3 regions of the Micromonospora sp. NPDC049107 genome follow, and region 2 is predicted to be linked to each of the others. Evidence: riboswitches for the same ligand, from Rfam matches in the RefSeq annotation. Region 2 holds a riboswitch; each other region holds the start of a gene.

Region 1 (4,492 bases), on a different contig from region 2:
CCCGGACCGGATCGGTGACCGGCCAGGCGTGACCCGCCACGTACGCCTCGTCGTCGCTCTCCTCCGGAGGGAACGAATGCAGCGCGTATCGGCCGTCCCGTTCGAGGTCCCGGCGCTTCGGCGAGTCGATGATGAAGCAGAACAGACCCTCGTCGGTGATGACCGGGGAGACCGGATGGACCCGGGGCCCACCGTCGGCACGGACCGTGGCCAGATAGCCGAAGCCCGGCCCGTACTGCTGCAGGAGAACGCGGATGCCGTCGGCGAGGCGGGGCTCGTCGACGGCGAAATCGGACCAGGAAGCCATGCGAGCATTCTATCGAACAAATGTACGAGGAGCGACCTCGACACGCTGGTCACCGCCCACCTCGCTATGGTGGTCCGATGCTGCTCTCCGACCGTGACCTGGTCTCCGAGATCAAGGCCGGCACGCTGGGCCTGGAGCCGTTCGAGCCCACCCTGGTCCAACCCTCCAGCATCGACGTACGACTCGACCGGCTGTTCCGGGTCTTCAACAACCATCTCTACACCCACATCGACCCGGCCATGCAGCAGGACGACCTGACCTCGGTGGTCGAGGTGCCCGACGGCGAGCCGTTCGTGCTGCACCCGGGAGAGTTCGTGCTCGCCTCGACGCTGGAGGTGATCTCGCTCGGCGACCAGCTCGCCGGCCGACTGGAGGGGAAGAGTTCGCTGGGCCGCCTCGGCCTGCTCACCCACTCCACCGCCGGGTTCATCGACCCGGGCTTCTCCGGGCACGTCACGCTGGAGCTGTCCAACGTGGCGAACCTGCCGATCACCCTCTGGCCGGGCATGAAGATCGGTCAGCTCTGCATCTTCCGACTCTCGTCGCCCGCCGAACACCCGTACGGCTCGGTGGTCTACGGCTCGCGTTACCAGGGTCAGCGAGGCCCGACGCCCAGTCGCTCCTGGCAGAACTGGCGTGCCTGGCCGACGCGCTGATCCGCCCTTGCGATGTAAGGAAGGGCCCCCTTCTATACCTGAGGCGTTAGAAGGGGGCCCTTCCTTACACCTCAGCCGGGGCGACCGTAGCTGTGGATGGGCCCGTCGTCGACCTTCTTCATCTTGACGGGCACGCCGGCCTGGGAGGCGTGCACCACCCAGCCGTCGCCGACGTACATGCCGACGTGGTGGATGTCGCTGTAGTAGAAGACCAGGTCACCGGGGCGCAGGTCGCCCTTGCTGACGTTCTTGGTCACCCGGCTCTGCGCGGCGGCGTTGTGCGGCAGCGACACACCGGCCTTCGCCCAGGCGGCCAGCATCAGCCCGGAGCAGTCGTACGAGTTCGGACCCTCGGCGCCCCACACGTACGGCTTGCCGATCTGGGCGCAGGCGAACTTGACCGCGATGCCGGCACCGCCACCCGGGTAGCTGGCCGGGCAGGGCGCGGGACGCAGCGAACCGCCGCCGCCGTTGCCGTACACCTTGAGGCGCAGCTTCTGTAGCCGGTCGATCTCCTCGTTGATCTGCTTCTTCTTCGCCGCCAACTGGGCCTCGGTGCGGGTCAGCTGGACCACCATCTCGTCCAGCGGCGCCTTCTGCCGGGCCAGCTCGTTGCGCAGGTCGGCGACCTGGCGGACGTCCTCCTGCTGGTTGTGGGCGAAGCGGTCGAGCATTTCGAGCTGACCGACCATCTCACTGGGCGACCGGCTGCCGAGCATCGTGTTGACGGTCGACAGGTTTTCACCCATGTACGCGCGGACGGCCAGCGCGCTGACCTTGTCCATCGCGGCGTCGACCTGGCGCTCCAGCGGCGCGATGCGGGCGGCGAGCGTGTCGGCCTGCTTGCGCTTGAGGGCCAGGTCGGCTCGGGTGGCGTTGTGCCGCTCGATGATCGGTTCGAGCTTGTTCCAGTCGTCGTCGATCTGCCGTTCGATCTCGGCGACGGACGGGTCGGCGTGGGCCACCGTGGCGCTACCGGTCAGGACGACGGCGACGCCGACCAGGGCGGCGAGGGCGGTGGTGAAGCGGGACCAGCGTGGACGCGGCACGATCGACGTCGGGTCGGCCGAGGCCGACCGTCCGGACGACGGCCGCGGGGCTTGGAGGGCCACCGGGTTCCGTACTCCTTCTTCCTGACCGCCTACCGGGTTAGCTGACGGGTTCGGGCGGGAAGTGGGCGCCCTACCGCAGGAACTGCGGATTCACCCCGAGGAACCTGGGTCCCCGGCTCGCTCGCGAGCGACTCGGCGGTGTCGGTCCGTTACCGCCCGGGGTGGGCAGACCTGCTACCGGGCCGACGAATGACCAGAGTAGAGACGGCCGTTACCGATCCGCAACCCGTGCGGCCGTGACACTCCGTACCGATTGCGGCGGGCCATCGAGCGGACGTGAAGATTTCCTTCCGTACGTTTCGAAACATGGAAAGGTATTGACGCGGGCTCCCGAGCAGGACGAAGGTGACGGCACCGACACCAGTTCACATGTAGGGGGTTCGATGAAACGTCCGACCCTGCTCGCCGTCGCGCTCGTCACCGCCACGGCGGCCGTGCCGCTGTCCGCCGGCCCGGCCACCGCGGCCCCCGCCGCCGACCGCCAGCAGCAGTACGCCGCCGCGGCGACCGAGTACGGCGTACCCATCGACGTACTACTCGGCGTCTCCTACCTGGAGTCCCGCTGGGACAGCAATGCCGGCACGCCGAGCACCAGCGGCGGCTACGGCCCGATGCACCTGACCGACGCCCGGCACGTGACCGCCCTGCCCCGGGGCGGTCACCACGACGCCCCGGGAGAGGATCCGCGCGGCGACGAGTCCCGTCGTCCTCTCGCACCGGCGCCCGCCCCCGGCAACGCGCCGCCCAGCGCCGCGCTGCAGACCGTGGACGCCGCCGCCGCGCTCACCGGCGCCACCGCCGAGGCGCTGCGCACCGACCCGACGACGAACCTCCGGGGTGGGGCGGCGCTGCTGGCCGCGTACCAACGGGAGGTCGGCGCCCCGGTCGGAGTCGGCACCGACCCGGGCACCTGGTACGGCGCGGTGGCCCGCTATGCCGGCGCGGACAGCGCCGATGCCGCGGCGGCCTTCGCCGACGAGGTCTTCACCACGATCGGCGCGGGCGAGACGCGGGTGACCGACGACGGCCAGCGGGTCACGCTGCCGGCCCGGGCGGTACGACCCGAGCGGTCCTGGCTGGACCGACTGGGGCTGCGGCGACTCGCCCGCCCGGACGGGTTGGAGTGCCCGAGCACCGTGTCCTGTGAGTGGATCCCGGCACCCTACGCGGCGTTCGGCGACGGCGACTACGGCAACCACGACCTGTCCGACCGGCCCGCCCGGCAGAAGATCGAGTACATCGTCATCCACGACACCGAGGCGAGTTGGGCGACCACCCTGCAACTCGTCCAGGACCCAACCTACGTGAGCTGGCACTACTCGCTGCGCTCGGTGGACGGGCACATCGCCCAGCACGTCCGCACCAAGGACGTCGCCTGGCACGCCGGCAACTGGTACGTCAACGCCAAGTCGATCGGGCTGGAACACGAGGGCTTCGCCGCGCAGGGCACCTGGTACACGGAGGCGATGTACCGCACGTCGGCGAAGCTGGTGCGGCACCTCGCGCTGCGGCTGGGCATCCCGCTGGACCGCCAGCACATCATCGGCCACGACAACGTGCCCGGCACCACGGCGGCGACGGTCCGCGGGATGCACTGGGACCCCGGGCCGTACTGGGACTGGACGCACTACTTCGACCTGCTGCACGCCCCACGGCTGGACACCGGCAGCCCGGCCACCGGGCTGGTCCGGATCGACCCCGACTACGCGACAAACCAGCCGGCGTTCACCGGATGCGTCACCCCCGGGACGCCGTGCGCGCCCCGCGGCTCCTCGTCGGTGGTGCTACGCACCGCGCCGGCTCCGGACGCGCCACTGGTCAACGACATCGCGCTGCGCCCCGACGGCACCCCGAACACGATGGACGTGTCGGACCACGGTGCCCGCGCGTCCGCCGGCCAGACGTACGCGCTGGCCGGTCGACAGGGCGACTGGACGGCCATCTGGTACCTCGGGCAGCGGGCGTGGTTCCACAACCCCGCGTCCGCGCCGACGGCCACCTGGACGGTCGGCATGGTGGTCACCCCGAAGCCCGGCCGGGCCACGGTCCCCGTCTACGGGCGGGCGTACCCGGAGCAGGCGGCCTACCCGGCCGGCGTGCCGTACCAGGCGATCTCACCGTTGCAGTACACCCTCGCCGCCGGCCAGCGGTACGCCGTCGGCGCGGTGCTGCCCGGCGAGTACTACCGGGCCAGCACGTTCGACGGCTCCTCGCCCGGCGACTGGACGGTGATCCGGGGCCAGAACCGGTACGCGCAGATCCAGTTCGGCCACCGCGTCATGTACGTCGACCTCGCCGACGTGCAGTTGCTGCCGTCCCCGGTGGGCGCACCCCGCTGAGGAACCACGACGGCCCCCGGTCGAGGTGACCGGGGGCCGTCGTCGTGCGTGCTGGGGATCAGCCAGGTCGGCGGAACC
Region 2 (4,492 bases):
CCGTGATCATCGATTCGTCCAACTCCGCGTCGCCGTCGACGACCCGGCCGTCGGCCGGCACCCGACCCCCGGGTCGGACCAGCACCACGTCGTCGACCCGCAGCCCGTCGACAGGTACGCGCTCGACCCGCCCGTCCGCCGCCACCCGCTCGGCCTCGTCGGGCAGCAGCGCCGCCAGTGCCGCGAGCGCCCCACGGGCCTGCCCGATGGCCTTCATCTCCTGCCAGTGCCCGAGCAGCATGATGGTGACCAGCGCGGCCAGCTCCCACCAGAAGTCCAGGTCGAAGGCGCCCAGGCTGGTCGCCAGCGACGCGGTGTACGCCACGGTGATCGCCATCGCGACCAGCAGCATCATGCCCGGCGCGCGGTCCCGGATCTCACGTACCGCGCCGACCAGGAACGGCCAGCCACCCCAGAGGAACACCACCGAACCGAGCACCGGCCCCACCCAGGAGCGACCCGGCGCGTCCAGCCGGAGCCCGAGCCGGTCCACCACCAGGTCACTGGTCAGCACCACCGGCACGGTGAGCACCAGACAGACCCAGAACCGCCGACGGAACAGGGCCGGGTCGTGCCCGGCGTGCTTGTCGTGCCCGGCGTGCTTGTCGTGCCCGGCGTGCTTGTCGTGCTGTCGGTGCTCGGTGGGTGGCTCAGGCATGACTCCACCATCCGCCGCGCCCGGGGCGGTGTCAGCGGTTCGACTCCCCCGACACGTCCGCACGACCTGCGACCCCCCGCCGCGCTGGTTAGCATCGTCCAGCGATGACCCACCGGATCCCGCCGCCGAGACGGGCGACGGCGCCGCCACGGCGCGGCCCCGTACGGCGCCGACCCGACCACTTCATCACTCTCCGTGATTGCCGGGTCGTCAGGCGGCGAACCGACGCGCTCGTGCCCGCGTTCGTCCGGCGGAACTGAACCGCAGAGGCCGCCGGCACGTACCCCGCACCGGATCGTTGGGAGTCTCGCATTGGGTTCCGACCACAGCCATTCCGCTCGACCCGCCCCGCCCCGGGTACGACGGATCCTCATCGCGACGGTGGTGCCGCTCTTCGTGGCCACCGTCGTCGCCGCCGTGGTGCTGTGGCCACGGGACGGCGCACCGAAGAGCGGCGGTGGGGCGGATCTGCCGCGCCACCACGGCACGGTGACCCGGGTGGTGACCGAACCGTGCCCACCCTCGACGAGCCCGGAGGGCACGCCGAGCGGCGGGCCGTGCGGCACGGTGGACGTACTCCTCGAAGACGGGCCGCGCGCCGACCGGCAGGTGAGCACGCCCGTCCCCGCCGGCCCCGGAGCGCCTCGGGTCGAGGTGGGCGACGACGTCGTCCTGGTCGAGCTGACCGATCCGACCGATCCCACCCTCAGCACTTGGAACATCGCCGAGCACCAGCGCGGGACGCCACTGGTGTGGCTCGTGGGGGTCTTCGCCGCCGCCATCGTCGCGTTCGGCCGGTGGCGGGGTCTGGCCGCGCTCGCCGGCCTGGCCGCCAGCTTCGCCATCCTGCTCACCTTCGTGTTGCCGGCCATCGGCGCGGGCCGGTCACCGCTGCTGGTGGCGGTGGTCGGCGCGGCCCTGATCATGTTCGTGGTGCTCTACCTGACACACGGGGTGACCGCGCAGACCTCCGTCGCGGTCCTCGGCACCCTGGGCAGCCTGGTGCTCACCGGCGTCCTCGCGACCATCGCCACGGCCGCCACCCAGCTCACCGGCTTCGGCAGCGAGGACGCCACCACGCTCTCGATGTTCCAGGCGGAGGTGGACCTGCGCGGCCTGCTGCTCGCCGGGATCATCATCGGCTCACTCGGGGTACTCGACGACGTGACCGTCACCCAGGCCGCCACCGTCACCGAGCTGGCGAACGCCAACCCCGGGCTGGGTCGACGACAGCTCTACCGGGCCGCCACCCGGGTCGGCCGGGCGCACATCGCCTCCACGGTCAACACCATCGTGCTGGCGTACGCGGGCGCGTCACTGCCGCTGCTGCTTCTGCTCACCGCCGACTCGCGCCCCATCGGGCAGATTCTGACCAGCGAGTTCCTCGCACAGGAAATCGTCCGCAGCGCGGTCGCCACCCTCGGCCTGATCGCCGCCGTACCCCTCACCACCGGGCTGGCCGCGGTGGTGACCGCGGCCGGGTCGACGGCCACGCCCGACGCGGACGCCCCGCCACCGCGCCCCCGCGCGGACCGCGCGGAGGCGCTCGCCGCTCTCAGTTCCCCGCCGACGGATCGGGCCGACCGGCCCGATCCACAGCGGAACACACCCCCATCCACCGCCACCACCGGGTGGCCAGAGCCGAACAGGAGCACGGATACGGCATGGTGACACTCCTCAGCGTGACCGGATCGGGCACCCGCCCTGAGAACCGCGTCACTGGTCACTCAACGCCATGGCGAAATGACGCTTTTAGTCGGCATCAGGACGTAGCTCAGGCGGTGGACTCTCGGGTAACCTCGCTGCCGGTCACCGACGAAGGCGCGCAGCGGCGCCTGCGGTGCCACCGCCCAATCGCCAACCGGCGAGCCGGGGACCCAGGTACCTGGGGTGAATCCGCGACAGCGGTAGGGGCCACTTCCGCCCCGAACCCGTCAGCTAACCCGGTCGGCGGTCGACGGAAGGGAAGATTGTGACGGCACCCCTACGCCGCTGGTTGACGCCCGTGGTGGCCGTGTTCGCCGCGCTGACCGTGCTCGCCGGACCCCTCCCGGCCCACGCCGCCCCGACGACCCCCACACCGTCCGGGCACGAGGAGGACGGCGACGAGCCCAAGCTGCTCACCGACGTCATCGAGCAGACCAACCGGGACTACGTGGCGGCCAAGTCCAAACTGGACAAGTCCAAGAAGCGGCAGGTCGAACTCGCGGCAGAGGTCGACCGGGCGAAGGCCGACCTGGCCGCGCTGGCCCCGCAGGTCGCGCAGATCGCCGCTCAGTCGTACCGGACCGGACGGGTCGGCGCGATCGCGATGCTGCTGGAGGCCGACGCCCCGGACTCGTTCGTCCAGCGGGCCGCGGCGCTCGACGAGATGAACATGGTCAACGAAAAGAAGCTCGCCGAGGTCAACGCGGTGAAGTCCCGCGCCGAGGAGGCCAAGCTGGCCCTCGACACCGAGGTCCGGGAGCAGCAGAAGCAGACCGCGCTGATGGCGAAGGACAAGCGCGACGCGGACAAGGCGCTCGCGCTGGTCGGCGGCAAGGGCTTCACCGGCGGTCTGGTGGACGCCACCTCCCCGGTCGCCCGGATCGGCCCGGGTCGCACCGCCGACGGCGACTGGAAGCCCCAGTCGTGCAGCGAGAAGGACCCGACCACCTCCGGCTGCGTCACGCCGCGCACGCTGCACGCGTACAAGGAGGTCAAGCGGGCCGGGTTCAACCGGTTCGTGGGCTGCCACCGCAACGGTGGACCGTACGAGCACCCGAAGGGTCGCGCCTGTGACTGGTCGTTGCAGAAGAGCGGCTTCAGCCCGTGGCACAACGACGACACCCGGATGTACGGCAACAACGTGGCCGCGTTCCTCATCCGCAACGCCGACCGGCTCGGCATCTACTACGTGATCTGGAACCGGCAGATCTGGTTCCCGGCGACCGGCTGGAAGTCGTACAGCGGGCCATCGAACCACACCGACCACGTACACATGTCGCTGCTCTGATCCGACGCTCAACAGTTCGAGGGCCGTCCCGCGTCGAGCGGGGCGGCCCTCGTCGCGTGTCAGGCGGCGGCGGTCGCGGCCGGGTCGTCCGAGGCGTCGCCGGCCGGTACGGGGGTCACGGGTCGCACCGCCCCGGCGGCGAGCCGGTACGACATCCCCACCACCGCGCACCGCCCCCGCGCCACCTCGTCGGCCAGCACGGGCGACTGCCCGAGCAGCGTCTCGACCGTCTGCGCGATGTGGATGTCGACGATGCCGTCGATGTCGTGCACGCCCTCGGCCGTGGCTCGTCGCAGGCTGGGCAGCACCGCGTCGACCACCGCTGGGAGATGTCCCGGGGGCGCGATGCCGGTGGCCGCCGATTCGCGGGCCGCCTGCACGGCGCCGCAGGAGTCGTGCCCGAGCACCACCACCAGCGGAGCACCGAGGACGGCCACCGCGTACTCGACGCTGCCCAGCACCTCTGGCCCGGTGGTGTGCCCGGCGGTCCGGACGACGAAGAGGTCACCCAGCCCCCGGTCGAAGATGATCTCGGCGGCCAGCCGCGAGTCGGAGCAGCCGACGATCACCGCGAAGGGGTGCTGCCCGTCCGCCACGGCGGCCCGGTGCCCGGCATCCTGGTTGGGGTGGCGCGGCTCTCCGGCGACGAAGCGACGGTTGCCAGAGACCAGCTCGGCGTACGCTCGGGCCGGCTCGGTGGCGACCGGCGCCTGCTCGACGGTCCGCTGCGTGCCCGGCTGCCCGCCGGGCGTACCGGAACGGCTCATCCCCGCACCTCGTCTCACGCGTTTGACCTGCTCAACGGTCTTTTCAACCGGGCCGGCGGCGGGCGCTGGCTC
Region 3 (4,492 bases), on a different contig from region 2:
GCCCGGGTCGCCCGCCGCTCGTTCCCCATCAGCGCACCACCTCGTCGGCCGGGAGCGGTGACGCCGGCGTGCCGCCCGTGCCCGCCCGTCCAGACGCGCAAGATCGCGCTCGATCCTGGTTGTAGTGGTCTCGTCAGCCGAGTGAGGCCACTACATCAACGATCGAGCGCGATCTTGACCGGCGCGGTGGCACCCACCAGCGCCGGCTGACGCCACCTGGTCCACGCTGGTCGGACGGGGTCGGCGCGGCGCTGGCCGACACGCCCGTCGCCGATGCGTCCGGGCGGTCCCGACGGTAGCGTGAGGACGTGCTCCCGGTCGCGCTCACCTGTCCCCTGTGGTGGGTGGCGCGCTGGGCGGCACGGGTGCTGACCAGCCTCGCCGTGCTGTCGCTCGCCCTGGGCGCGGCCCCGGCGCTGCTGCCGGCATCGACCGCCGCGGCCCCGCCGCCCATCATCGGGTCGCTCGCCCTCGCGGAGCCGCTCGGACCGTCGACCGCGGCCCTCTCCACCGTCCTCACCGACCGCGCCGCCACCGGCTCGGCCGCCACCGACCGCGCCGCCACCGACCGCGCCGGCACCGACCGCGCCGGCACCGACCGCGCCGTCACCGACCGCGCCGTCACCCGCAGGGTCGGCGGGGTACGAGCCGCAGAGCTTGGCGCTGACGCCTCCGCGCGGTCGGTCGACCCGCAGCCCGCCCGGCACGGTGGTTCGGACGCGTTGCCCCGCCCATTGGCGGGCGTGACCTCGACGCGCACGGGCTCGCAGCGGCCCCTCCGCGCCGCCGGCTCGGCCAGCCGGGCCCCCCGCGCCCCGCCGGCCTAGCGGGGTCAGTCACCGGGGCGGCACGCCGTCCCGCGAGCGCCGGAGTGTGGCGCGCCGAGATCTCCACCACCGGCGACGCCGCCAGACCGAACGCCAGTCACCACACCTGACGACACACCGCCCGCACCCGCCCGTGCGGCATCCCATCGCTTACGTGCTCATGCCGAGGTGTCGATCATGGAAACCGTCGTCTTCTACCAGTTCCTGACCGAGGTGCCCCAGGCCGCCGCCATCTGGTCGGCCCTGTTCCTGCTGGCGCTGACGGTCCTCGCCGTTCTGGTGGCCCGTCCGGAGCGGGACTCGCCCGCGGCCGACCCCACGCCGCCGACACCCACCGCCCGCGAGATGGCCGTCGCCGAGATGGCCGACCTGCGCCGGTACGCCGAGGAGGTGGCCGTGGCCGCCGCCCGGGCCGCGCGGACCGCCCGACGGCGGCGCGCTGACTGGCTGGTCGCTCAGGACGAGGCGCAGCGGGCCTGGACGGCGTACGACGAGGCGGACACGGCCGCCCGTCGGGTCGCCGGTGCCGGGGCGTTGCCGACACCGCGTACCCCGCACACCCCCGCCGAGTACGCGGCCCGGGAGCGCTATCTGCACCGTGCCGCCATGGCGGCGCACTGGCGGGGGGAGTTGACCATGGCTCAGCTCGGCGACGTGTTCGGGCACCGGCGCGGCTGGGACCCCCGCCGGCACCCGGTCGAGCAGGAGACGCTGCTCATCCGGGCGATCCGTGACGCGAGGCTGGCCGAGCACCGGACGGCCGCCGAGCGGGAGCGGTCGTCCTGGCGGGACGCCGAGGTGGCCGCCGAGTCGGCGCGCGTCCTCGCCGAGGAGGCGTACGTGGCGGCGGTCCGGTCGCGGCCGAGCCCGGCGTTCTCCCGGCGCACCGCGACGCGGCCGTCGCGTACGGCCCTCGTGGCACGCTGGCGTCCGGCCCGGGCCGGTTGAGCCCGATCCGTTATGTGAGGCGGGTCACCGGCGGCGGAAATCGGGCGGCGGGCATCATCGGCGGCCATTGCGCCCGCGATTGTGGCCGCGTTGTCGGCCACCTGTCCGGTTGTCGCCCACAGGTGCCGGCGGAACCCGTTGTCCCATCGAGTCACGTCAGCGGCAGAACGCGCAGAAATTGCTGGGCCAATCGATGTTTACGCAGGTGGGCGCGGCTTGGCAGAGTGCGTACCGGCCAGTACTGTCGTCCCGTCCGGTGCGGTTACCGATCGCAGGAGGCGACGCCGCGCCGACCCGCTCAATCGTGATCAACGAACCGGGGACCCACAGTAAGTCCGGGGTGAATCCGCGAGCCACGGCCCGCGGTAGGGCGATCTTCCCGCCCGAATCCGTCAGCTAACCCGGTAGGCGGTGACGGAAGGAGTTCCATCCTCGTGCAGCACCCCTCGACCCCCTTGTTGTTCCGCCGCCTCCACGGCGACGCGGTGTCCCCGCTCATCCGCCTCGTGACGGTGAGCTGACCCCCCGGGTCACCGCACTTCCCGCCCGGCCGCGCCGGGCGTTCCCCTGAGCGGCTCATCATCCGCGGGCCACCGCCCGCGCGCTGACGCCTGCCCGGATGCCGGTCGAGCCCCGGTGTGCCGCTCTCCCTGTGAACCGTGGAGGACCTCGTGAAGCACACCCTGAAGCGCCAGCTCCGTCGCCTCGCGACCGAGCGCCCGTACCAGATCGTCGCCGCCTCCGCCGCGGCCCTCGCGATCGCCACCACCGCCGGCGCTCTGGTCGCCGGCACCGACGACGCCCCGGCCGGCTCGCGCACCCCGACCACGGTCGCCGAGATGCGCAGTGACACCGTCGCCTCCCGTGGCGAACTCCGGTCCGCAGCTCCGTCGGCGAGCGTCGCGCCGAGCACCGCCGCCCCGGCCACCAGCGCCGCGTCCCCCGCCGCGAAGGCCACGAGCAACCCGGACGTCACCCGGAAGCCGACGCCGCCGAAGCCGCCCGCGACGAAGGTGCTCGACTACGACTACGAGGCGCAGAACACCTACTACAACTGTGGCCCGGCGGCCACCCGCAACGCGCTCAGCGCCAGCGGCATCGACCGCACCCAGGAGGAGCTCGGCGCCGAACTGGGCACCACCGAGATGGGCACCAACTCGGCCGAGGACACCACCCGGGTGCTCAACGCCGAGGTGAAGGGCTCCCCGTACCGCACCCGCATGTTCGCGGGCACGCCCAGCCCGGCCCAGATGGACCGCCTTCAGGCCGACGTCGTCAAGGCCATCACCGATGGCCGCGGCGTGGTGGCCAACGTCGCCGGCGACGCCGTCGACACCGAGGGCGGCTACCACTCCTACGGCGGTGGGCACTACATCGCCGTCGTCGGCTACAAGGACAACGGCCGTACGGTGCGGATTGCCGACTCGGCGAACGCCGCCGACCCGGCCTACTGGATCACCACGATCGACCTGGCGAACTGGATCGCCACCCGGGGTTACTCCGCCTGACCAACGCGCGACACCCCACGACGCCGCGGGCGCCGTCTCCCACGAGGGGCCGGCGCCCGCGGCGTTCCCAGGTCGGGGCCCGACGCGGGTGAACGGCTCTCGTACCGGGCCACGAACCGTGGGAGACTGCGGCCGTGGTGGATGAATCGGGCGGCCAAGCCGGCCGTGAGCCGATCCTGTTGCTGCTGCACGGCATGGGGGCGACGGGTGACGTGTGGCTGCCCTGGGCGCCACTTCTGGAGCAGCACTGGCCCGGCCGGTGGCTGGCGCCCGATCTCGCCGGTCACGGTTGGTCGGCGCCGCTGTCGTCGTACTCCTTCGAGGGTTTCGCCCAGCGGGTCGCGCAGGGCCTGGCCTCCGACGACCGCATCGTCGTGCTCGGGCACTCGCTCGGTGGCGTGGTCGGCCTGGCGCTGGCGGCCCGCGCCGCCGGTCTGCCGGTGGACGCGGTGGTGGGCTTGGGCATCAAGGCCGTCTGGGCGCCGGCCGAGCTGGCCCGCGCCGCGGACCTCGCCGCCCGCCCGGTGGGCTGGTTCACCAGCCGCACCGAGGCCGCCCGCCGCTATCTGCGGGTCGCCGGCCTCACCGGTCTGGTCCTCCCGGACCACCCGATGGTCGACGCCGGTCTGCGTCAGGTCGACGGCCGGTGGCGGCTCGCGATGGACAACGCCGCGTTCGCCGTCGGCGCGCCCGATCTGGCCGCGCTGCTCGCGGCGACCGACGTGCCGGTGGTGCTGGCCCGCGGGGAGCACGACCCGATGGTCACGGACGCGCAGCTCAAGGAGTACGGCGTACCGGTCGCCACGCTGTCCGGTCTCGGGCACAACGCGCACCTGGAGGATCCGGCGGCCGTGCTGGCGTTGCTGGAGCCGTACCGCTGACCGGTCAGGCGGCTGCGGGCGCGGGTAGTTCCCGGGCCGAGGTCAGCTCGCGGCGGGCGGCGGTCAGGAAACCCTCGGCGTACGACTCGGCCGGGAAGTCGCCCAGGTAGCGGCGGCGGGTGACCCAGCGGGCATCGGCCAGCGGGTCGGTGTCCAGCAGGGCCGTGAGCACGGCGTCCACGTTGGACATGTCGCGCCGCAGCACGTAGCCCGAGCCGGCCAGTGGAAAGCGCTCGGTGAACCGGTCGCCCTCGTCACCCATGTCGGTGACGGCGTACGGCTTGCCGGAGTAGAGGTAGTCGGAGATCACCCCGGAGACGTCGGAGAC

The links. A riboswitch is a leader RNA that binds a small molecule or an ion and turns the genes downstream of it on or off. The one in region 2 is predicted to bind cyclic di-AMP.
Region 1: it holds a riboswitch for cyclic di-AMP, as region 2 does, so the genes downstream of both, AB0B55_RS12275 (NlpC/P60 family protein) here and AB0B55_RS15120 (hypothetical protein) in region 2, are expected to answer to the same signal.
Region 3: it holds a riboswitch for cyclic di-AMP, as region 2 does, so the genes downstream of both, AB0B55_RS10790 (C39 family peptidase) here and AB0B55_RS15120 (hypothetical protein) in region 2, are expected to answer to the same signal.

Annotation. Positions count from the first base shown of each region.
Region 1 is NZ_JBEZEC010000004.1:238,961-243,452, forward strand. Features, by position in the region: gene AB0B55_RS12265 (pyridoxamine 5'-phosphate oxidase family protein) at 1-307, opposite strand, end outside; gene dcd (dCTP deaminase) at 385-963, shown strand; gene AB0B55_RS12275 (NlpC/P60 family protein) at 1,035-2,075, opposite strand; cyclic di-AMP (ydaO/yuaA leader) riboswitch at 2,088-2,223, opposite strand; gene AB0B55_RS12280 (N-acetylmuramoyl-L-alanine amidase) at 2,459-4,414, shown strand; gene AB0B55_RS12285 (NlpC/P60 family protein) at 4,473-4,492, opposite strand, start outside.
Region 2 is NZ_JBEZEC010000005.1:305,891-310,382, forward strand. Features, by position in the region: gene AB0B55_RS15110 (copper-translocating P-type ATPase) at 1-658, opposite strand, end outside; gene AB0B55_RS15115 (YibE/F family protein) at 971-2,329, shown strand; cyclic di-AMP (ydaO/yuaA leader) riboswitch at 2,496-2,627, shown strand; gene AB0B55_RS15120 (hypothetical protein) at 2,631-3,653, shown strand; gene AB0B55_RS15125 (carbonic anhydrase) at 3,713-4,420, opposite strand.
Region 3 is NZ_JBEZEC010000003.1:552,174-556,665, forward strand. Features, by position in the region: gene AB0B55_RS10775 (acyltransferase) at 1-125, shown strand, start outside; gene AB0B55_RS10780 (hypothetical protein) at 309-827, shown strand; gene AB0B55_RS10785 (hypothetical protein) at 1,005-1,775, shown strand; cyclic di-AMP (ydaO/yuaA leader) riboswitch at 2,061-2,201, shown strand; gene AB0B55_RS10790 (C39 family peptidase) at 2,435-3,283, shown strand; gene AB0B55_RS10795 (alpha/beta hydrolase) at 3,418-4,164, shown strand; gene AB0B55_RS10800 (CDP-glycerol glycerophosphotransferase family protein) at 4,169-4,492, opposite strand, start outside.